2 regions of the uncultured Roseobacter sp. genome follow, and region 1 is predicted to be linked to the other one. Evidence: riboswitches for the same ligand, from Rfam matches in the RefSeq annotation. Region 1 holds a riboswitch; the other holds the start of a gene.
What was found. A riboswitch is a leader RNA that binds a small molecule or an ion and turns the genes downstream of it on or off. The one in region 1 is predicted to bind thiamine pyrophosphate.

Region 1 (12,233 bases):
CACACCCGTTTCGCCTTTGTCAAAGCACAGTGGCACGCTGATATCGTGGACCGCGCCTATGACGGCTTTACCCAGACCATTGCCCCCGCGCAGGTGGATGTTTTTGACGTGCCGGGCGCCTTTGAAATGCCGCTGATGGCGCGAGACCTTGCGGCGTCGGGGCGGTATAGCGCGGTGATATGCGCCGCCTTTGTGGTGGATGGCGGCATCTACCGACATGATTTTGTGGCTCAGAGCGTGGTTGACGGGCTGATGCGCGCCGGCCTTGAGACGGGCGTGCCCGTGTTGTCGTTGTCGCTCACGCCACATAACTATCAGGAAACCGATCACCACACTGCCATCTACCGCGACCATTTTGTCACCAAAGGCAAAGAGGCGGCAGCTGCAGCGCTTGGCATTCTCAAAGCGCGCGAGGGGCTGCAGGCAAAAGCGGCCTAGCCCAGATAGGCCTGCAAGGCAGGCGGCGGGTTCTCCAACAGAGCGCCCGCCGGTTGCGGTGCTGCCGCCCGACCACCCTCGACAAAGATCACGTCATCGGCAATACGGCGCACATCCTGCGGGTCATGCGTGACCATCAGCAAGGTGGCATTGGCCTCCTCGCTGAGGTCATGCACAAGATCGAGCATCTCATGGCGCAACGCGGGGCCGAGCGCCGCGAAGGGCTCGTCCAGCAAGACAACGGGTCGATCCTGCACCAATACCCGGGCCAGCGCCGCGCGGCTTTGCTGACCGCCGGAGAGTTCACCGGGTTTGCGGTCGGCCATACCCACCAGGCCGACACGCTTCAGGGCCTGTTCCACCCGCAGGTGATCCTCCGGTGTGAGTTTCAGGTCGGACCGGATGCCTAATCCTATATTCTTGGCAATGGAGAGATGCGGAAACAGGTTGTTATCTTGAAACAGCATCGCAATCGGGCGATCCCCTGGTGTGGCATCGGTGATGTCGACATCGTTCCACCAAAGCTTGCCGCCGCCCAAAGGCAGAAAACCACCAAGCGCTCCAAGCAAGGTAGATTTCCCGGCGCCCGAGGGGCCGATGACAGCGGTCTTGCGCCCTTGTTGAACCTCGAAGTCGGCACGCAACAAGAATCCACCTTGCGAAATGGTGACGTTTTCAAGCCTCAGCATGCCAGCGCCCCGCTTTGTCAAAAATCCAGAACAGCGCAAGCGCCATGACCAGCAGCAGCAGGGCGGCGCCGGCGGCAGCCTCGGTGCGGTAGGCGCCCATCAAGCGGTACATTTGCAAGGGCAGCGTGGCGCGATCCGGATCTGCAAAGAGCGCAATCACGCCAAGATCGCCAACCGAGAGTGCACCGGTCAGCCCGGCGGTAAAGCCGATTTGCGCCCGCAACCGCGGCAGCACCAGCCAGCGCCACGCGGGCCAGCCGTTCAACCCCAGAGATCGCGACAAACGGTCATAGGTGGTCAGCACATCGCGCATCGGCGGCGCAAGTATGCGCAGGGCAAAGGGCAAGGCCATCAAAGCGTTGATCAGCGCGGTGACCGGCAATGCCAGCGGCACCGGATCGGCAATCGGGTTGATCAGGATGAACCAGCCGGTGCCGATCATCAGCGGCGAGGCAGAGAGGCCGATCAGACCAATAGCCTCTGCGCCGCCTGCCCGCCGGGTGCTGATCCAGCCCGCCATCGGCAGGGCTATGGCAAGGAGCAAGGCAATGCTGAGCATGGCCACGCCCAGCGAATTCCCCGCTGTTTTCCACACACCGATGGGCATTTGCGGCAGACCCTGCACGCCCGCCAACGTGATCGCGAAAAGCGGCAGCAACAGAAATGCGCTGCCCAGGGCGATTACACAGGCGTCGATTGCCGATTGGAGACCCCCGCGCGCATCCCAACGCCGTACCGCGCGGTCAAGACCAGCGCTCAGCGGAATGTTCGGGATCACCCAAAGCGCAACAAGGGCCGCGCTGCCCGCCAGAAACAGCTGAATAAAGGACAAGAGAGCGGCCCGCGCGAGATCGAAGTCGAAGCGAAACGCCTGATAGATGGCCAGTTCGATGGTTGTCGCGCGCGGTCCGCCCCCAAGCGTCAACGCGACGGCGAAGCTGGTCAGGCAAATGACAAAGATCAACGCGGCGGCCCCCGGTACAACCTGCACCAACAAGGGCATTTCCAGAGTGCGGCAGACCATCCGGGGCGGCAGGTTGAGCTGCGCGGCCAGCCGAAACCGTTCCGCGGGAATGCTTTGCCACCCTTGCAACAAGAGCCGCGTGGCCAGCGGGAGATTAAAGAAGACATGGGCCAGAACCACACCGTGCAGCCCGTAAATCGACAGGGTCGGCAACCCGATGGCCTCAAAGGCTGTATTGACCCACCCGGTGCGCCCAAAGACGGTGAGCAGGCCCAGAACCGCGACGATAACCGGCAAGATGAAAGGGGCGCCCAGCAGGGTGATCAGCACCCCGCGCCCCATAAAGCGACGCCGGGCCAGGGCACGCGCCAGGGGAATCGCGCAGGCGACGGATATGAGGGCGGAGAGGGCCGCCTGCAGCAGGGTAAACCGTATTGCCGCCCATTCCGCGGGCCCGATGCCGCGCCCCACTTCCGCGCGCAGGCCGATGCCGAGAAAGGACAAAAGGACCGCCACGACGACAAAGCCTCCCGCGGCGATCCCTGTCGTGCCGACTATTGGCTGAGCGCGTTGCGCCATGTCTCAATCGCCTGATCCTTGCGGCTTTCAGCCTCTTCTTCCGAGTAGAAGAGAACTTTTTCCGGCAGCGCCAGTTGCGCCCAGCCGTCGGGCCATTGATCTTCGGGCAAGGCGGCGGGCAGCGACCAGTTCGCGGTTGGGATCATTTGCTGAAAATCCTGGGACAACACATAGGCCATGAAGGCGTCAGCGAGTTCAGGCTCCTGAGTTTGTGCAATCTTGCCCACGGTTTCGACCATGAAATAGTGCCCTTCGGGGAAGATCGCGGCCTTTTTGGTGAAATCCTCTTCGGCGAACATGTGATAGGCGGGCGAGGTGGTGTAGCTCAGCACCATATCGACTTCACCATCGGTGAACATGCCGTAGCTGGCGGACCAGTCCTTGGTCACAGTCAGGATTTTCGGCGCAAGTTTGGTCCAGACTTCACCGGATTTTTCACCGTAAACAGCCTCGACCCAGAGCACCAACGCGAGACCGGAAATCGACGTGCGTGGGTCCTGAATGACCAGCTTCACATCATCATCCATCTCCAGCAGCGCATCAAAGCTCGCGGGCGGCGCGTCCATCGTTGTCTCATTATAGATAAACGCCGTGTGGCCATAGTTGAACGGCAGGAAGGTGTCGTCTGTCCAGTCAATCGGCAGGGTGAGGGCGGAATTATCCTGACCGTGCGGGGCAAAGAGCCCGGTGGCGCGCGCCTTGGCGGTCACGTCGGAGGTCAGACCGATGACCACATCTGCCTTGGTGCGCTCCCCTTCGAGCAGCAGGCGCGGCAACAGATCGCCCGTAGCAAATTGCAGATCGCAGGCGCAGGTTTCTTCAAACCCCGCTTCGATCATCGGGCCGGGGCCCCATTCAGACGTGAAGTAATCGCCTGCATAGACAGTCAGCACGGGGGTATCGGCCCCGGCCTGCGTGGCCAGCAGCAGCGTTTTAGCAAGTAGGGTTCTCCGCATGATCAATCCTTTCAAATGCGACGAACGGATGAGAGGATGATCAGCTCACCTTCCCTCCGCCGGTCTTAACCGGTTCAGGTTCTACGGGTCCGCGATACATCGCATCTCAGCCGGAAAGGCCCCCCGAGGTATGCCCAGACCTAAAGCCGCGCCCGGAGATTGGCAAGCGATAAGCTCTTGAGGCGGCAGGCCCGCCCGGCTAAGCACCGTCGCAAAGGAGCGTTTGCGATGTCGATCAACAGTTTTGGCCATCTTTTCCGCGTGACCACATGGGGGGAAAGCCACGGGCCTGCCCTGGGCGCGACGGTAGATGGTTGCCCGCCCGGTGTGGCGATTGACGCGGCGATGATCCAGCATTGGATGGACAAGCGCAAACCGGGACAGAACAAATACACCACGCAGCGCCGCGAGGCGGATGAGGTGCGTATTCTGTCAGGTGTGTTCGAAGGGGTGACGACAGGCACCCCGGTGCAGCTGATGATCGAGAACACGGATCAACGCTCGAAAGACTATGGAGATATCAAGGACAAGTTCCGCCCGGGTCATGCGGATATCACCTATTACCAGAAGTACGGGGTGCGTGATTATCGCGGGGGCGGTCGGTCAAGCGCGCGCGAAACGGCGGCGCGCGTTGCTGCGGGCGGTCTTGCGCGCGCGGTGATTGCGTCGCTTGTCCCGGGCGTCTGGATTAAGGGGTATATGACCCAGATGGGGCCGCACGCCATCGACCGGGACCGGTTTGATTGGGATCAGATTGATCAGAACCCGTTCTGGGTGCCCGATGGGCAGGCGGCGGAGGACTGGGCCGGTTATCTGGATGGGTTGCGCAAATCCGGCAGTTCCGTGGGTGCGATCATCGAAGTTGTCGCACGGGGTGTGCCCGCTGGCTTGGGCGCCCCGGTCTACGGCAAGCTCGACACCGATCTGGCCGCGGCGATGATGAGCATCAATGCCGTCAAGGGCGTGGAGATCGGCGAGGGCATGTCCGCTGCCATGCTGACGGGTGAGCTCAATGCGGATGAAATCACCATGGGGCCGGACGGGCCAATCTATTCATCCAATCATGCGGGCGGCATCTTGGGCGGGATCAGCACCGGACAGGACATCGTGGTACGGTTTGCGGTGAAACCGACTTCGAGCATCCTGACCACACGGCGTACGATCACGACATCAGGCGAAGAGACCGAAATCATCACCAAGGGTCGGCATGACCCCTGTGTCGGCATTCGCGCGGTGCCAGTGGGTGAGGCGATGATGGCCTGCGTTCTGCTGGACCACATGTTGCTGCACCGCGGTCAGGTTGGCGAAAATCAGGGGCTTATCGGCTAGGTGCTTTCAACGTCGAGAAGCCGCGCGATGCTCTCGATACTTTGCTCAACAATGCCCAGCGGCATGCGGGACCGGGCCAGCACACGCAACCCGATGTATTGCGTGAGCAGGACGTTGGCCAGGGCACGCTGCTCCGCTTCCGGCAGGCCGGCATGCACCGGCGACGCACGTAAAGCCGCCTCCAGACCTTCGCGAATACCGCTCATCCCCTTTTCAACCGCCGCCGCGATGTCCGGGTCCGACATTTCAAACCCAGCGGCGGCTGAGCACAGCAGACACCCGCGCGTGTCCCCCGCCGCCACGGCGGCATAAAGGGCGGCGAAAAGGCTGACAATTCGGTCACGACCGTCCGGTACGGATGCATTGGTCAGCCGCGCTTTGGCTGCCCCTACCGCTTCGTCGTCGTAATGGGCGAGCACCAGCAGGAACAGGTTCTTCTTATCCTTGAAAGCCTTGTAAAGACTGCCCCGGGTCAACCCCATGCCCTCCAGCAGGTCAGGCAAGGACGCGTCAAGATAGCCCTTTTCCCAGAAAACGGCTGTCGCCTTCCTAATCGCATCATCCGTGTCGAATTCTCTGGGTCGGGCCATCTGCGTCTCCTTCCGATAGGCATGATATAGTTCGGAACTGATTGTTACACAACTCACGCAGACGTGTATTGTACTGTTCGGTTCCAAACCATAGTTTGCCTGCATCACCAACCGCAACCGCACAAAACAGAAAGACCGACCCCATGAAAATCCTCATCAACGCTTTCCTCGCCTTGAGCCTCACAGTGCTTGCCACCTTTGGCGCATCCGCGGGCACTTCCGGCAGCTTTATCGGCAAGAGCGATCACATCACCACCGGTGGTGTCACCATCGTCAAAAACGCCGACGGCACGGCAACGGTCACGCTGGACGAAAATTTCTCGCTGGACGGTGCGCCAGACCCCCGTGTCGCCTTTGGCAAGGACGGCAGCTACGCCCCTGAGGCGGATCTGGGTGTGTTGCAAAAACTGAACGGCAAGCAGGTCTATACCGTGCCCGCATCCGTGAACATCGAAGACTACAACGAAATCTACATCTGGTGTCTGAAATTCTCGGTGCCGCTTGGCGTCGCCGCTTTGAACTGATGTGACGAAAGGTCGGGCGCGGCTTCCCTTGCGCGCTTGATCTTTCCCTTCCAGGGGCGCAAGAGATGCCCATGGCCCAAGACCTCACCGAACATCGTCCCGGCCGCGCAATTGCCCTCAAGCTTTGCGCGGTTTTTCTGTTCATGGTCATGGCCGCGATCATCAAGAGCGTGTCGGGCAAGGTCCCACCAGGTGAAGCCGTCTTCTTCCGATCGTTCTTTGCCATTCCGGTGATCGCGGTCTGGCTGGCGCAACGGGGTCAGCTGCGCCAGGGCCTGATCCCCTCAAACCTCATGGGCCACGTGTGGCGCGGCATCTTCGGCACCTCGGCCATGGGATTGACCTTTGCCGGGCTGGGGTTGCTGCCACTGCCGGAAGTCACCGCCATCGGCTACGCCACACCGATGTTCGCAGTCCTTTTTGCCGCGCTCTTTCTGGGGGAGCGGGTGCGTCTGATCCGCCTCTCTGCGGTAGCACTTGGCCTTGTTGGGGTGATGATTGTCATCGCACCACGCCTGAGCGTGGGGGCCGATGAGATGTCGCGCGCCGCGACTTTGGGTGCGGCGATGGTTCTGATCGCATCGATCCTGCGCGCGATGGTACAGATCCACGTACGCCGGCTGGTGCAAACCGATCATACCGCAGCCATCGTGTTTTACTTCTCCGTGACAGCGACCGGCCTTGCGCTTTTGTCCGCGCCGATTGGCTGGGTTGTGGATCATCCCGCATTTGTCTGGGTCTGGCCGGAGACCTCCGTGGTGCTGATGCTGATCGCTGCCGGTCTCATCGGCGGCATTGCCCAGATCATGGTGACTTCCTCCTATCGCTTCGGTGGTGCGTCTATGCTCGCACCCTTTGACTACGCGTCGATGATCTTTGCGAGTATCATCGGGTATGTGGCCTTTGACGAAGTGCCGACCGGGCCCATTGTGCTTGGCGCCAGCCTTGTGATTGCAGGCGGTGTTCTGATCATTTGGCGCGAACGCCAATTGGGGCTGGACCGCAGCAAATCGAAGCCCAATATGCCACCCTCAGGTGCCCCTTAACCAAAGGATGATCAGGATGAGTGACGCGGAGACCCACAAGGAAGAAATGAAGAAGGTGCAGGCCAAGCACCGCGCCAAGGTTGCCGAAGCCCAGGATCCGGAAAAGGGTCTTGTGCTGGTGCACACTGGCAAGGGTAAGGGCAAATCCTCCAGCGCTTTTGGCGTGGTCATTCGCGCGCTGGGCTGGAAACAGACTGTGGGCGTGGTGCAGTTCATCAAAGGCAAGTGGATCACCGGCGAACGTCGGTTTTTTGACCAGTTGGGGAATGTGACCTGGCACACCATGGGCGAGGGTTTCACCTGGGATACGCAGGACAAGGAGCGCGACATCGCTGCGGCCCAGGCGGCTTTTGCCAAGGCGGTCGAGATGATGGAGAGCGGGGATTACGACCTGGTCGTGCTGGATGAGATCAACATCGCACTGCGGTATGACTATCTCGACGTGCACGAGGTGATCAACAACCTGAAGGGTCGCCACAAACGCACTGGCGTGATCCTCACCGGACGCGATGCCAAGCCCGAGTTGATGGAATATGCCGATCTGGTCACCGAGATGACCGAAGTCAAACATCCCTACCAAGCTGGCATAAAGGCACAGCGCGGGGTGGATTTCTGAGGCTGGCGAAACATCTTGCCCTCAAAATCCAGGATGTGAGCGATGCCAAGGAAAGCAGAAAACCGACCTGACATCGCGTCGATCACCAGCGGTGCGGAATTGCGCCGCTGGTATTGGCTGAAGGCCGAACTCGACGTGCAAGCCAAGGCCTGTGGGCTGCGCCGATCGGGCGGCAAATTCACGATACTGGAGCGTTTGGCGCATTTTCTCGATACGGGTGAGACCTCCTGGCCCGGTGACGTGAAGCTCACGCCCAGGTCAAAATTTGACTGGCACAGCGCCGATCTGACGCCGCAGACGGTGATCACCGACAGCTACCGAAACTCACAGAATGTGCGGCGGTTTTTTAAGCAGCATGCCGATCCCAAATTCAAGTTCAACATCGCTTTCATGGCGTGGATGAAAGAAAATACCGGCAAAACGCTTGCTGACGCCGTTGCCGAATACAAACGGCAACGGGTGGAGGTCGCGAGACCGGGCTATCAAAGCGATATTGCCCACCACAATCAGTTCAACCAATACACGCGTGATTTTCTGGCGGATAACCCGGATATGGGCATGTCCGACGTGCGCAAATACTGGGCCCTGAAACGCGACATGCCGTCCGAGAATGGACGGCATGCCTATTCGAGGTCGGACTTGGACCTTACTGATTAAATGCTGACCCCTTTCGGATCCAGCGTCACCGCGTAAAGCTCTGTGTCTGCGCGATCCATCAGCCGTACTTTCATCTGCTGCGTCTGCGCATCGATATCCACCAACCCGAAAAACTGCAGGCCAGCGCTGGGCGGCAGGTTGACACCTTGCTCTTCTGTCGGCGCTTTGATGAATTTCACTTCGGCGCCAAAGGTGCCGTCCATCTCATTCGGCCCGAAGGTGCCCGCGTGCAGTGGGCCGGACACGAACTCCCAGAAGGGCTCGAAATCCTGGAACTGCGCCTTGTCCGGATTGTAGTAATGCGCGGCGGTGTAATGCACATCCGCGGTGAACCAGACCGTATTGTCGATCTTGGCGGTCTTGATAAAGCGCAGCAGTTCTGCGACCTCAACCTCGCGCCCCATCGCCGGGCCGCTGGTACCATCCGCGATGCCTTCCGCGCCCGCCTGTTCGCGGAAATTGTCCCAGACAATCAGGCCGATGGGTTGGTCGGAGGCGATCACCTTCCACGTGGCCTTGGATGCGGCCAGTTCGCGTTTCAGCCATGCCATCTGCTCCGCGCCCAGTACCCGCTGATCATCGGTCAATTCGGTGGTCGGCGTGGCCGTGTTCGGCCCCCGGTAGCTGCGCAAATCGAGGAAGAAGACATCCAGCATCGGGCCATAGTTGATCTTGCGATAGACGCGGTTCGGCTCTTCGGGTGTGATCCGCAGCGGGGTCATCTCATGGAAGGCGCGTGTGGCGCGGGCCTGCAACAAATGCACCGATTTCTCGGTGTAGCGGTCATCGGCCATCATGTCCTTGCTGTCGGACCAGTTGTTCACCACCTCATGGTCGTCCCACTGCATGAAAGTTGGCACGGTTGCGTTCATCTGACGGACGTGTTCGTCGAGCAGGTTGTACTTCCATTGACCGCGGAATTCGTCCAGCGTCTCGGCCACCTTGCGCTTTTCATCGGGCAGCACGACGTTTTTCCAGATGACCTCGCCGTCTTTTTCCACCTCGTCCTGCATCGGCCCATCGGCATAGATGGTATCCCCGGAATGGATGAAGAAATCGGGCTGGTGTTGCGCCATCGTGGTATAGGTGGCCATGCCCTGATCGTCGATGCCCCAGCCCTGACCGGCGGTATCGCCGGACCAGGCAAACCGGATGTCACGCCGGGCCATCGGTGCGGTGCGGAAGCGCCCGACCAGCGGCTCAGAGACCGCGTTCACATCACTGAGATCGGTCGCGACAAAGCGGTAAAAGATGTCCTGATCCGATGGCAGGTCACGCACCAGGCGTTTGATCGCCATGTCGCTGGAGGGGATGGCGTCCATTGAGGCCAGGCGCCGCACATCGGCAAAGCTCTCCGTGGTGGACACCTCCATGCTGACGCGCGCGGGTCGATCCGTGCGCGTCCAGATCATGCCTGACGACGTATCGACGTCCCCCGATTGAACACCATGCGTGAAAACCGGGCGTGACCCTGCACGGCTGAGGCTGGGCATGGCGAGGCTGGCGGCAAAGGCGGTGGAGCCGGCCAGAACGGCGCGGCGGGTGGGACGAATGAGTCGTGTCATGAAGGTCTCCATGTGGCGATTGGCTACCGCGACATGGGACACCTTCTCTGTGACGTCCGTGGCACACCCGTGTAACGGGTATGAAAAACTTTTGTGACGCCTGCGTTTGTGCACAGGCGTCACAGTGTTCCATTAGCTGCGCACGAGCGTCTCATAGCTTTCGGCAATCTCGCGGGTGATGCTGCCGACCTCGAAGTTATAGTCGCCGATCTGACCCACGGGTGTGACTTCAGCCGCCGTCCCGGTCAGCCAGCATTGCTCAAACCCTTCCAGCTCTTCCGGCATGATGTGGCGCTCATGCACCTTGATCTGACGGTCCTTCAGCATACCGATCACGGTCTGCCGGGTGATCCCGTTGAGGAAGCAATCCGGGTCCGGCGTGTGCACTTCGCCGTCTTTGACAAAGAAGATATTGGCGCCCGTCGCTTCGGCCACATAGCCGCGGTAGTCGAACATCATCGCGTCCGAGCACCCCTTGGCTTCTGCCGCGTGCTTGGACATGGTACAGATCATATAGAGGCCCGCAGCCTTGGCATGACTGGGGATCGTCTCCGGGCTTGGGCGCTTCCATTTGGAGATGTCGAGCTTGGCACCCTTCATCTTGGCGTCCCCGTAATAGGCGCCCCATTCCCAGGCGGCGATGGCCAGTTGCACCGGGTTGCGGGCGGAGGCAACCCCCATGTCCTCACCGGCACCACGCCAGGCGATGGCGCGCACATAGGCATCCTGCAGGCCACTGGCGGCAAGCACCTCGACCTTGGCCGCCTCGATTTCATCCACGGTGTAGGGGATTTCGAAGTCGATCATCTGGGCCGATCGGACCAAACGTTCGGAATGCTCGCGGCTTTTGAAAATCTTGCCGTTATAGGCGCGCTCCCCCTCGAAGACCGAGGAGGCATAGTGCATTGCATGGGTCAGAATATGGACGTTGGCCTCGCGCCATTCGGTCATTTGACCGTTCATCCAGATCTTGCCATCGCGATCATTGTAAGCGCCTGCCATCGTCTTTCCTTCCTGGGTTCGTCGCAAACTTTTCAAATATTGCGCAAAATACGTCCGATACGGTCATAAAGTTGCGCAAAAGATGCGATTCGATAGCCCTTCACCCTTGGAATGTCAACAACACTGACATATGCTGACACAGATTAGAGCGATAGTTATTGAGGCATGGTATGGCAGACGGTCGGAGCACGACGGCCCAGAGCGGTGAAAACCTTCTGTTTTTGACCGACGAACAATTGCGACAGGGGATCGAGGCGATGTTCTTTGCCTATCGTGGTTTCACCGCCGACCCGGATCGCATTCTGGCCGATATGGCATACGGCCGCGCACATCACCGTGCCGTGCACTTCATCAATCGCGCGCCGGGCACCACGGTCAATAATTTGCTCAACATTCTTGGCGTTACGAAACAATCGCTCAACCGTGTCTTGCGCACGTTGATCGAGGATGGTCTGGTAGAGAGCAAAGTTGGCAAGCTCGACAAACGCGAGCGGCATTTGTTTTTGACAGAGGAAGGGCAGGCGCTGGAACAGAAACTCTCGGATGCGCAGCGCGCGCGGATGCGGATGGCCTTTCGCGATGCGGGGCCGGACGCGGTTGCCGGCTTTCGGCAGGTGCTGGAAGCCATGATGGACCGCGAAATGCGCTATGCCTATACGCGGCTGCGGGATAGCGGCACATGAGCGACATGGATGCACATCTGCTGATCGTTGACGACGATGAACGTATTCGGACCTTGTTGCAGAAATTCCTGATGCGGAGCGGTTTTCTGGTGACTGCCGCACGAGATGCAGCCCATGCGCGGCGCATTCTGTCGGGTCTGGATTTCGATCTGATCGTCCTGGACGTGATGATGCCGGGCGAAGACGGTCTGACGCTGACGAAATCGCTGCGGGAAACCCGCGCCGTGCCGATCCTTCTGCTGACGGCCAAGGGGGAGACCGGCAATCGGATCGAAGGGTTGGAGGCCGGGGCAGATGATTACCTCGCCAAACCGTTCGAGCCCAAGGAGTTGTTGTTGCGGATCAACGCCATCCTGCGCCGTATGCCGGAGGCGCCTGTTGACCAGACAGCGCCCAAGGTGCTTACGCTGGGCACCATCCGCTACGACATGGAGCGCGGCGAGATGTGGCAGGGCGAGGATCTTGTGCGGTTGACCGCAACCGAGATGCAGTTGATGAAAATCTTCTCCGCCAGCTGCAATGAACCCATCAGCCGCGCGAAGCTGGTGGAAGAGCTGGGGCGTGACCGCGGGCAGGCGCAGGAACGTGCGGTGGA
Region 2 (12,233 bases), on a different contig from region 1:
AACCCTCAAGATGAATGCCACTCACCATCTTGATGTTAGCGGTCAGTCTAAAGGCAAGAGGTAGTCATTTGTGAACCAACTTGAGACATCCGGCCTTTCGGTCAGTTGTCTGCCGTCCTCGCCACGCAAAATGCCCGCCTCGAACAAAAACTGTGTGATATTCACGAACATCTCTTCGTCGATCAGACCTACCGGTTCGCCGGGGTCTTGCAGAAATCCGCCCTCGACCAGCGCCACCATCGAGGCGTGTACAAGGTCGGGATTCGACATCATCCCGGCGGTTTCGGCAATCAGTATATCAGCAGCCTCTGCAGGGTTGTTGGCGGCGAATTGATAGCCACGCTGCGCGGCTTGAACAAACGCGCGGGCGGCGTCGGGGTTTTGCTTTAGCCAAGTGCCATTGCCGCCCAAAAATGTCGTATGCTGGTCCGGAACGCCGAAGTCGGCATAGCGAAAGGCGCGTTGCGGACGATCCAGCAGCACCGAGTTCACGCCTTCCCACGTGCTGACCTCCAGCGTGAAATCCACGCTGCCATTGGCCAACGCTTCATAAGCCGACGTCCCCAATGTAACAGTATCGAAAACCCCTTCGCCGCCGTCGTTGCGGATGATGGTTGAAATCAACGCCTCCTCCCACGCGCTGCCGAAACCCGCATAGGTCATCCCGTCCAGATCTGCAGGGCGCTGAATGTCCTCGCGTTCGCCGTTAAAGACCAACCGCCCGGTCTCATGCTGCACGACTGCCAAAACGACAGTCATATCCGCACCGCTCGCCCGCTGGCTGTGAAAACCCACGGCACTGAGAATCCCAAACTCGGCCACTCCGGTGGCCACAAGGGTGCCGGAGGATGTATCCGTATAGGGCAGGATATCGACAACAAGACCCGCGTCCTCAAACCAACCTTTGGCCTGCGCCACATAAAGACCGACGTGATTGGTGTTTGGTGTCCAGTCGAGGGCAACAGTCAGGCGTTCCTGCGCCCAGGCAGGCAAACTCACACAAAGCAAGGCGGCTGCAATCAGGTGTTTCATATCTGGTCTCCGGTTTGATTGAGTAAAATGTCGAGAAGATGCGCCTCCAGGGCGTGGGCTTCGGCTGTGATAGCGCGGTCCATGCGCGGGCGTGCGGTGGACACGGCAACTTCGGCGATCACGCGTGCAGGCCGGCACGACAGCACATAGATGCGGTCGGAAAGTGCTACGGCCTCGCGGACATCATGGGTGACCAGCACCGTGGTCCAGCGCGCAGCACGCCAGCGCTCTTCGAACCACTTCTGCATCCGTGTACGCGTCAGCGCGTCCAGCGCGCCAAAGGGCTCATCCAGCAATTGCACGGGCCGCGCCTGCACAACGGTGCGCAAAAGAGCCGCCCGCTGTCGCATCCCACCCGACAGTTGTGCCGGGTAATGCTGCTCAAACCCGATCAGCCCGAAGTCATGAAGAAACGGCATAACGCGGTCGCGCGCATCCTTGCGGGTCATGCCCTGCACCTCCAGCCCCAAGGTCAGATTGTCGAGGATCCGCCGCCAGGGCATCAGCGCGTCACGCTGCGGCATAAACGCAAAGCCCTGCTGATTTTGCGCCAACGGATGCCCGTTGCAGGTGATCGTGCCGCGGAAGTGCTGCAATGCCCCGGTCAACAGTCGGAAAATGGTGGACTTCCCGGCACCGGACGGGCCAAGGATTGATACGAATTCGCCTTCGGCCACCCGCATCGAAATGTCGTCCAGCACTGCGGTGTTGCCCAAGGTGACAGCGACGGTTTTCATCTCGAGAATGCTCATCTGCCATCTCCCAGGTCGCGCCAGCGCAGGAAGATGCGTTGCAGTAGGGCAGTGACAGCGAACAACACCAGCGTCAGGGCCGAACTGATGACAACGGCCGCCAGCACGAGGTCAGGTCGAAAGCTGTTCTTGGCGTTCAGGATCACAATGCCCAGGCCCGCGCGGGCGCCGACATATTCCGCAAAGATCGCCGCCACGACCGCATAGGTGATCGAAATACGCAGCCCTGCAAAGAAATACGGCATTGCAGATGGCAACCGCGCGCGGCGAAACACTGTGCGGCGTGAGGCGCCCATGGCGCGCAGCAAGTCTTCAATTTCGGGGTCGGTGGCGGCGTATCCATCCAGCAGGGCCACCAACATCGGGAAGAACGTCACAAGCGTCACCAGCAATATTTTTGGTGTCAGATCGAAACCGAACCACAACACGACCAAAGGAGCGATGGCGACAAGCGGCAACGTCTGGCTCACGACAAAAATCGGAAGCAGCGCACGGCGCACGCGCGGTGTGAAATCCAGCACAACGGAGAAGACAAAGGCCACCGTAAGCGACAGGGAAAACCCGGCAAGCGTGGCCTTAACGGTCGGAACCGTGTTGTGCCACAGAATGGCGCGGTTCAGTACCATCTGATCCAGCACCCGCGAAGGTGCAGGCAGCACGAGCGGGGATATCCCCGAGACGCGAACGTAAAGCTCCCAGATCGCGAAGGCGCTGACCAGACTCAGGACGGCGGGAAAGCTACGGGTAAGACCTTCGCCGGGACGGCGAGGCAAGGGGCGATGCATCTGTTCAGCGCTTGGATGGGCTGTTGGCGGATACCGTCAAATCAATCGTGACATGCCCATTGGGGGGGCCGAACTGGCAAAATGCCTGCTCCAGAGTGGCAAAGACCGGGCCTGCATCACTCGCGAGGCGCGTGCAGAAGTTTTTCGACCGATCAAAGGTACCGCTTTGCTTGAGGAATTCGATACAGCCCATGATCTCAGCCATGTGATCGCCTGCCCCCATCACATACAAGGAGAACTGCGCATCCGCCATCTGGCCCTTTTGCGGTGTCGCAGCGATGGCCGTTAGCGCGTTCTGTTGGCGTGACGCCAGCAGCTCTGACGGATTGGCAAGCGCTCCTGTCTGGCAGATCGGGTCATCAGGCTCACCGGGACAGCCGCGTGACAGGGTAGCGCGCAACACAACATGCTGGCCTGAAGCCGCCGCCGCTGCGTAAAGGTCACGCAATGCCGGAAACAGCACCTCGGGCGGTCCGACGATCAGGGTTGAAATATCATCGGTTTCGATCCGCAATCTGTCGCGCCACGGATCAAGGGCGTTGAGCGATGATAGAATGAGATCAACAAACCCGTCTGTCATCGGGTAAAGGGAAACTTGCGCGCCTGCAAACATTTCTGTCCTCCTTGCTACGCTGGCATTATCCAGATCAGCTTTGAGGGTCCGAGGGCATGCGCCCGCATCTCAGCCGCGGCTCTACGCGGCTCCCCTGTGGTGACTTTTTCGTGTCAGATCGACGGAAGAAATGCAAGACCGACCAACCGGCTGGGCTTGATGTCTATTTCTGTAAAAAGAGTTGCCACATCATCAAATGGGGCCGAGCCCCATGGTGCTGCCGTTGAGGCTGGCCTCATAGACAGCAACAAAATCCACCTAAGACCGCATCAACGCCCACGTTTTGTGGTAGCGTTGGGCGGCAAGGCCTTCATCTAAGTTATATTGCTCCAACTTTATTCATCCAGAAAGACGAATTGGTCGCGATCAACTAAACCAGATTTACCGAATAGAGTCCTTTGGGAGAGGACGTTTTGAATGAAACGCATTTTTCTGAGTTACGGACACGATCACACGGCGCTTTTCGCCGCAAAGATAAAATCTGACCTCGAAAACGCCGGGTACGAGACCTGGTTTGACGCGGAACAACTGTGCCCAGGCGGCGACTGGGAGCGCTACATCGAGGAAGGTCTCGAGTGGGTCTCTGAACGCCCGGAGATGGGCTATTTCATCCTCCTGATGACCCCACATTCCGTCAGGCGACCTGATGGCTATTGCCTGAACGAACTGGCGCGGGCGATGGCCCGACAGCTCAAAATCATTCCGGTTCTGGTAGAAACAGTTGAACCACCACTTTCGATTACCCGCATTCAATGGCTTGATATGCGCGATGCGCGGCACGTCGATGAAGACGTATATCAGGTGAAATTTCAACGGCTCCTGCACGCGATCAAAACCGACGATCTGGACTTTGCCGGCACAACACAACGTCTGATCCAACGGCTGGATCCGCTGTCTTTCCAAACCGACATTGCACGCCATCTTGATGGGTTTACGGGCCGCACCTGGGTTTTGGATGAAATCAAGGCCTGGCTGCAAGGGGACGAGCGCGCATTTTGGCTCACGGGAGGGCCAGGTACGGGTAAAACTGCGCTGTCTGCCTGGCTCACGGCGCAGTTGCCCGAGCTTGCAGCCGTCCATTTTTGTCAGCATGGCCATGCCCGCAAGAGTGACGCGCACCGGGCTGTGACGTCTTTGGCCTTTCAACTCAGCATGCGCCTGCCGGACTATCAGGCGCGGTTGAACGCTTTACCGCTTGAAGAGATTCTGTCCGAACAAAGCGCTGAAACTCTGTTTGAAGAGTTGTTCATTCAACCCTTGGCGGGCATCACCTTGCCAGACGGCGAAAGTCTTTTGATCTTGATCGATGCACTCGATGAGGCGTCTCACAACGGTGCAAACCCACTGGTCAACATTGTCGGAAATGACATCGAAAGAACACCTGACTGGCTCCGGTTTCTAGTCACCAGCCGCCCGAATGAACCCGAGGTTTCATTGCCGCTTCAACACTTGTCCCCTTTTCGCCTTGAGGCGCAAAAGCCGAACGGAACGGACCTGGCGGCCTTTCTGCGGAGCAGACTGGAGCAAATACTGGCCACGCCACCCGCCCCGGCAACCATAGATAAAATCGAAAGCCGGTGCGAAGGGTCGTTCCTCTACGCACTTTGGGTTTGCCGCGAAATTGCGACCAAACGCCTTGACCTTGAGGCGACAGATGCCTTGCCTTCCGGCTTTGCAGCCATGCTCTTGCAAACGTTCAAACGCCAGTTTCCAGACATAGGCATCTACAAATCAGCGCAACGCCCGCTGTTTGAGGTTTTGACCACGGCCCGCGAGCCCATGGCCCAGTTGGAGTTGGCACAGATCCTGAACTGGACCGATTACGACGGAGACGAGATCATCGAAAGCTGCGGATCAATTCTCTTTACCGAGGGCGACAAGCTGGCGGTGTTCCACCTATCCGTTCTGGAGTGGTTGTTGGATCGAAAGAAATCCGGCCCCTATGCGGTCGCAGAAACCGCAGGACATCGCAGGCTCGCAGACTATGGCTGGGGGCTGTTTCAATGTAATCCAGCCGTCATGACATCCTATGCCATGACGGCAACCGCCCACCATCTGATGCAGGTAAACCGCATTGAAGAGGCCTGTGCGCTGTTGTTTGATTTCAGCCTGATGCAAAGGCGCGTTGCAGCGGATTTTTTCGGCTTCATCGAAGATTTGCGCATGATGCAAGGGCAGAACGACCTCACAGCCGATGATGCGAAGGCAACCGAAGATATCATAAGCATCTTTGACATGGCCTATGGTCTGCTTTTGGCTGAACCGGATCACTTGGCCTCTCAACTGCAGGCAAGGCTGGTCAATCATGCCAACCCAAGGCTGACGCAACTGGTCGCGCAAGCCTCGGCCAGCGCCAAATCATCGATCTTGCGGGCTCTGACCCCGGCATTGCGACAAGCCGGCGATCCCCTGCGACGGGTGCTGCCCGGCACCGCCGAAAGCCTCGATAGTGATGAGGTCTTTGCGATGTCTGCGGTCGCAGTGGATGAGGCACGTGGCTTGGCAATGGCAGGTGGAGAGATGGGTGTGCTGCATGTTTGGCAGACCTCTACCGGCACCCCCCAATACAAAGAGGCGCTTGAGGACGCGTCATTTTCTTGCTCGGCCTACTGCCAGCAAAGTGGGCGCTGGTTTCTGGGCGATTGGGAGGGCCGCATCACCGTCTTTGATGTCGACGCAATGACGCTGCGTACCGTCCGGGATTCATCGGGCAAGCAGGTGGTCAATATGGCGATCTCGCGGTGCGGAACAAAGCTTGCCGCGATCATAGAAGCAAAAACGGGAGAGACCAGCGCGCTCCAAATATGGAACATTTCGGATAAAGACCCCAAAGCCGTTTCTCTCACCCAAAATGCCGAGTCGCAAGCGATCAGCTTTCTGCCTGACCAACCAAAGCTCGTACTTGCCAACGACAAGACGGTCGAAATCATCGACCCCGATACAGGAGAGACGGAACCCACCGGCATCACGATCACGCAGCCCATCAGGGAAATTTGTTTTTCGGCAGATGGCAGCACGCTGGCTTTGGGCATCAATACGATGCAACTACAGTTGATATCCTGGCCAGAGGGCAGGCCGATCGGGTTGCTGAACGGCGGGCCTGACGGGAAAGAGGGGTCTCATCTCTCAGGTCTCGTTTTCACGAACGCAGATGCAAACCTGCTTTCCTCGGGGTGGGATGGCGCCTTGCGGTTATGGGACACGCAGAGCTTTCGCGAAATCGGATCATGCCCAAACCCCTCACAGGTCTACGGCTTGCACCTCGACCAACAGACAAACCGCGCAATCACCGGTCACAAAGTCGATGGCGCGCGCATCTGGGACATCAAAAACCTGGTCGGCACCGACGCTGTTGAGCGGCATGCCAACGGCGCGCAATTTGTCGTACCTCTCACGGCACATGGGTTGGTGGCGACAGGTGGCGCCCGCACCCCCGGTGATGCCATTCGCATCTGGAACCTGGCCGATGGGCGTTGTCTGAAAACAATCGAGATTTCGGGAGAAGTTTCAGGGCTCAGCGCCACGTCCGAGGGGAACGCGCTTGTGGTTCTGGAAGGCGACAGCATAAGCCATTTGAAGGTGGATTTTGAAGCATCTGATGGTGTTGTCAGCGTCCATAACCGCGCTCCAGAAAGTGCCGTTGGCGAGTGCCCTTCCCGGCTTGATGTAATCAGACTGGCAGAAACTAAACTGGTCAGCCTGCGGAGTGGGTGGCCAGCGACAAAGCTGGTGACCTGGCAAGCGCCCAAGTGGCAGACCGAAACCATAGCGGAATTTAAAACCGCCTATGATCCGTGCCTCGCGCTGACGACCGATGGGCAGCAGTGTGCCCTGGTTCTGGACGATGTGCCGGCCTTGCTCCTTTATGATCTAGGTCCAGGTGGCCAACGTTCGGACGTCCCGTTTCTTTGGGCGGCTGATGTCACGGCCTCGGCTGTCGCGATTTCCGCTGCGGGAGGCCAGATTGCGGTTGGCACCAAAAAGGGTCACGTGCACATCACTGACAGCAACATGCGCCAAACGACAGAACTGCGCCCCGCCGACAACGACTACGTCAGCGCCCTTTGTTTTACCGAAGATGAGGCGCGGTTGATTGTCGGAACTTACGGCGGCCGGGTGGAAGTCTGGGACGTACCATCCTCAAAACGGCTGAGCGCTTTTTGCAACAACGATGGATGGCTGGCGGTCTGGGCGTCCAGCAAACAGCGCCGCATTGTGGCCTGCGACCTTGTCGGGGCGGTGCATTTTCTCGAAATTCCAGCTTTTGCATGAGGCTTCGGTCGCCTTGACGATTTGCGCCCTCATTAGAAGAGCGTTGAAAGATCCAGGACAGCGCGCGGGTGCTCTGGGCAACCGTGCGACCACTCTCTCTCACAAAGCTTTCAGAGTTTTCTCAGAACTTCATCAGGATTGACGAGGGCGGCTTCGATACTCCGTCAGCGCCGGACGCAGGTAAATCACCGCATCCAGCCCAGTAAATATTAAAGGAAAATAAAATGCCCCTCGCCATAAACAGTATCGCACCAGATTTCAGCGCGCAAAGCACGCAAGGCACCATCGATTTCTACGATTGGGTCGGAGACAGCTGGTGCATGTTCTTTTCGCACCCAAAGGATTTCACGCCGGTTTGCACCACTGAAATGGGTGCTGTTGCCCGGATGAAGCCGGATTTTGACCGCCGCGGTGTGAAACTGCTCGCCTTGTCGATTGATACCGTTGAAGACCACACCCGCTGGTCGGATGACATCGAAACCGCCTGTGACATCGCTCCGAACTATCCGATGATCGCAGATACCCATCTGGAGATTGCAAAACTCTACGACATGCTGCCAGCGGAGGCCGGTGACACATCGGAGGGCAGGACCGCTGCCGATAATGCAACCGCGCGCACCGTCTTCGTGATCGGACCGGACAAAAAGATCAAGATGACGATCTCTTATCCGATGACCACGGGACGTGATTTCACCGAAGTGCTCCGCGCCATCGACAGCCTGCAATTGATGGCGCGTCATCAATTGGCGACACCGGCCAACTGGAAACACGGCGAGGATCTGGTGATCGCCCCCTCAGTTTCCAATGAGGAAGCGCAGGCGCGCTTTCCGAACGGATGGAAAACCCCTTTGCCATATTTGCGGCTCGTACGCGCGCTGCAGACCTGATTTATTTTGAAAGGAAATTTCGTGAAACAGGAACTTACACGCCGCAGTTTTGCAATCTTGTCACTCGCCGCGGCCACCACACTGCCCCATCTGCCCGCAGCGGAGACCGTGACCGAAGGCTACGTAAATCCCCATTTGCTTGTCGAGCCTGATGAGTTGATCGGTGCCATTTCCGCGATGACCCCATCGCAGGCTGAGGGCACGGCAACAGCTATCGTTGTGATCGATGTGCGCAAAAAAGACGCCTACGACGCGGGGCATATCCTCGGCGCCCGGCATCTTGATCCCAACGCCGTTGTTGCAGCGAACAGTCCTATCAGCGGATCGCTCAAGACGATCCCGGAGCTTGAACGGTTGCTGAGCCGGCTGGGCATTTTAGCGGACCACCGGGTCGTCCTCTACGATAATCGCGGCGGATTTCATGCAGCACGGATGTTCTGGCTGCTGGAATACCTTGGTCACCAGAACGTCGCGCTCCTGAACGGAGGATATGATGCATGGCGCGCGATTGACGGCCCCACAACCAAAATCCGTTTTCATCACGCACGGGCACGGTTTCAGGCCGCACCGAGCCCCCGGCGGTTTGCCAGTGCGGACTACGTCTTGAAACATCGCTCCGAACCCGGCGAAAAGCTGATCGATGTGCGCCCGACCAAAATGTACACCGATGGTCATATTCCCTGGGCCATCAACATCCCATGGGCGCAAAACCTGGGTGAGGGCAATCGTTTTCTGTCGGCAGAAAAGCTGCGCAAAAACTTCGAAGCGAAGGGGATCGCGATGGACGATAGCGTGACACTACACTGCCAGGTTGGTCTGGCCTCTGCACATAGCTATGTGGCGCTGCGCCTGCTCGGCTACCCCCAGGTGCGGGTCTATCATCGGTCCTGGGCGGAATGGGGGAGCGACCCATCCTTGCCAAAAGTCTCCTCGTAACCAAAGGGCGCCGCGACCCCAAAGAAAAGCGCGGCGCCCCTTCGCCTTGCGGCGGAAATGCGCGTTTTCTGGGCCCAGTGAGCACCACTCACATGTTCGGAAATCGCATCAAACCCAGGTTGAGACAGGGACGTCTCACCAACGTCACCACCGGTCATCGCCAGCTTTTTCGCGGCACGTGAAAGCGTTTCCCTATCCCTCTATGCAGAGTATCGCGGTGTGACCTTCAGGCGTTGAAAACCCCCGGATCGACGCCTCTCAGCAAAATGTGAACACGTAACGGATTCCCAAATGGACATTAATCAACTAAAACAACCAAATTATTTTTATGATTTCAGCCGGTCAAGAATGGACTGGTATTTTAGAAAGGTCACTTTTCCATGGCCGGGGTTTTGCCAGAAACGGCATTCGATGCGAATGCGCGCACCATTTCACTAAACGGTGTCGAGACGAGACTAACACCCAAATCCGCCACCGTGCTGTCGATCCTTCTCGCCGCAAATGGGCGTGTTGTCAGCCGTCAGGAACTGCTGGATCGGGTATGGCCCGACGTTGCCGTTGTCGATGAGGTTCTGACGCAGGCCATTGCCGAGCTGAGACGCGCGTTGGGCGACAACGCCCGCCAACCGCAGTATATCGAGACGGTTGCAAAATCCGGGTACCGCCTTTTGGGACAGATGCAAAGCACAGCGCCCGCGCAAGAAGCCGAACCAGACGCGCCTGAGCTTGAGTGTTCATTTCAGCACCCCTCGCTGGTTGTCGTGCCCTTTGAGGCAATCTCAACCGACACGTCGACCGCCCTCTTGAGCAAAGGGCTGACGCGGGATCTTGCGGCAAGTCTTGCCAAATCCAGGTGGCTCTTTGTGTCCGCCTTTGCCAGTGCCACAGCGTCCGAAGTCGCTCATGTCGAACCTCTCAAGGTGGCAGAGGCGCTGCATGTGCGTTACGCGCTTTGGGGATCGGTGATCATCTCCGGAAATCGCATGCGCGTCATGGCGCGGCTATGTGACCGCAAAACAGCAAGCTTGCTTTGGGCGGAGCATTTTGAGCGCCCCATATCGGATCTGTTCGATGTTTTGGACGAGATCGGCCAGGAAATTGCCAAATGCGTGGAAGCGGTCATCGAAGCACAATTGCGCCGCATCGCGCGCCTGACGCCGATCAAGGATCTGGATGCCTGGGGTCTTTACCACCGCGCGTCAGGCCACAGGTTTGCCGCCGCGCGAGAAACAATCACGGAACTGTCCGAATTATTGGCTATGGCGCGCGCGCTTGAGCCTTCGTCGGCGCGCATTGCCGCGGCTCAGGCGACGCTGCAGTTCCGCAAAGAAATGCTGCTGACCCGACCGACCGAACCACCGCGGCTGGTTTTGGCCCCGGATATGGCCCGCGCGGCCATTGAGTTGGACGAATTTGACCCCGATGCGATGACCGCGCTTGGATCTACGCTGATCGTGTCAGGCTGCCGCGACGAGGGGATGTTCTGGATGAGCCAGGCCTGCCGTCATAACCCCAATTCGGTAAACGCCCGCAACTTGTTGGCCTGGACCTGCCTGATCGCGGGCCACAAAGAAGAGGCGATGACACATGCGGCCTATGCAAACCGGATCAGCCCCCTTGATCCGGTGGGGTACAGTTTTCATTGCGTCATGGCCCAATCTCTCGCGTTAAGCGGAAATGTGAAGGCCGCGATGGTGCACAGCGAACGGGCGGCATCGCACAGAAACGCCAATGTTCAGGTCTACGCTGTCGCCGCGCTCTGCGCCCTTCTTGCGGATCGCGGGGATATCGCAACGCAACATCTGGCGCGGGTGCGGGATGTCACCCCAGACTTTTCCGCGGAGACGTTTTTGAAGTGGTTTCCGTTTTCAGGGTCGGAAAGCGGCCTGATCCGGGAGGCGCTTGCGGCCTAGACGCCGTGACGCCGCCGACACCTATCGCGTCATGGGGTCAGCCCTGACCTTCAGTTTCGCCGCGTGCTGATCGTTCCATCTCTTCAAAGGTTTCTCTGGCCAGCCTCAAGGCGTGATTGGCGCGCGGCACACCGGCATAGATTGCGACATGCTGAAAGGCTTCCAGCACGTCCGTCTTGCTGGCACCGGTACGGGCGGTGGCGCGGATGTGCATCGGGATTTCGTCAAAGTTGCCCAGCGCCGCCAACAGGGCCAGCGTCAGCATCGACCGTTCGCGCAGCGTGATGGCATCGCTGGCCCAGACATTGCCCCATGCGCTTTCGGTAATGAGATCCTGGAATGGTGCGTCGAGCGGCGTCTTGCCCTCTTCGGCGCGATCGACATGGGCGTCTCCCAGAACCTTGCGGCGCAAGGCATTACCCGCTTTCAATCGATCAGACATCCTGTGTCCTCCTGGCCAGTATGACGGTGTCGTGGCGCGCGCCGAGGGCCGTCGACAAATGTCGCTTTGATGCGCTGCCCGGCATCAATAGGGCAATCCCACGTAATTCTGCGCCAAGACGCTCTGCGCTTCTCTATTGGACCGCAGAAATTCGATCTCGGCCTGCTGCATCTTCAGATCAAAGGGGGTCTGATCCGGGAACCGGTGCAAAAGGCTGGTCATCCACCAACTGAACCGTTCCGCTTTCCAGACCCGCGCCAGCGCTTTTTCCGAATACCCTGCAAGGCCCGTTTCATCCCCCGACCGGTAGTACGCTGTCAGCGCCCGGTAGAGATAGTGCACATCAGACGCCGCTGTATTCAGACCCTTGGCGCCCGTTGGCGGAACGATATGAGCGGCATCACCACATAAGAACAACCGCCCCCATTGCATCGGCTCACAGACGAATGACCTGAGCGGCGCGATGGATTTTTCAATCGATGGTCCGGTTACAAGCCTGTCGGCGGCCTCCCTGGGGATCCGGCGTTTGAGCTCCGACCAGAATGCGTCATCCGACCAGTTCTCGACCTGATCGTCGAGGTCGCACTGAATGTAGTATCGG

Region 2: it holds a riboswitch for thiamine pyrophosphate, as region 1 does, so the genes downstream of both, Q1A20_RS07480 (YkoF family thiamine/hydroxymethylpyrimidine-binding protein) here and Q1A20_RS13365 (thiamine ABC transporter substrate binding subunit) in region 1, are expected to answer to the same signal.

What each region holds. Positions count from the first base shown of each region.
Region 1 covers NZ_CANMXR010000006.1:8,947-21,179, forward strand. The annotation lists gene Q1A20_RS13350 (6,7-dimethyl-8-ribityllumazine synthase) at 1-438, shown strand, start outside; gene Q1A20_RS13355 (ATP-binding cassette domain-containing protein) at 435-1,127, opposite strand; gene Q1A20_RS13360 (thiamine/thiamine pyrophosphate ABC transporter permease ThiP) at 1,114-2,670, opposite strand; gene Q1A20_RS13365 (thiamine ABC transporter substrate binding subunit) at 2,646-3,626, opposite strand; TPP riboswitch at 3,661-3,762, opposite strand; gene aroC (chorismate synthase) at 3,855-4,955, shown strand; gene Q1A20_RS13375 (TetR/AcrR family transcriptional regulator) at 4,952-5,545, opposite strand; gene Q1A20_RS13380 (DM13 domain-containing protein) at 5,689-6,069, shown strand; gene Q1A20_RS13385 (DMT family transporter) at 6,141-7,115, shown strand; gene cobO (cob(I)yrinic acid a,c-diamide adenosyltransferase) at 7,132-7,731, shown strand; gene Q1A20_RS13395 (DUF6434 domain-containing protein) at 7,774-8,388, shown strand; gene Q1A20_RS13400 (alkaline phosphatase D family protein) at 8,385-9,953, opposite strand; gene Q1A20_RS13405 (branched-chain amino acid aminotransferase) at 10,086-10,955, opposite strand; gene Q1A20_RS13410 (MarR family transcriptional regulator) at 11,126-11,638, shown strand; gene Q1A20_RS13415 (response regulator) at 11,635-12,233, shown strand, end outside.
Region 2 covers NZ_CANMXR010000003.1:148,603-160,835, reverse strand. The annotation lists gene Q1A20_RS07495 (ABC transporter substrate-binding protein) at 43-1,032, opposite strand; gene Q1A20_RS07490 (ABC transporter ATP-binding protein) at 1,029-1,784, opposite strand; gene Q1A20_RS07485 (ABC transporter permease) at 1,781-2,569, opposite strand; gene Q1A20_RS07480 (YkoF family thiamine/hydroxymethylpyrimidine-binding protein) at 2,574-3,182, opposite strand; TPP riboswitch at 3,176-3,288, opposite strand; gene Q1A20_RS07475 (TIR domain-containing protein) at 3,600-7,454, shown strand; gene Q1A20_RS07470 (peroxiredoxin) at 7,679-8,341, shown strand; gene Q1A20_RS07465 (sulfurtransferase) at 8,363-9,277, shown strand; gene Q1A20_RS07460 (winged helix-turn-helix domain-containing protein) at 9,658-11,190, shown strand; gene pcaC (4-carboxymuconolactone decarboxylase) at 11,228-11,632, opposite strand; gene pobA (4-hydroxybenzoate 3-monooxygenase) at 11,717-12,233, opposite strand, start outside.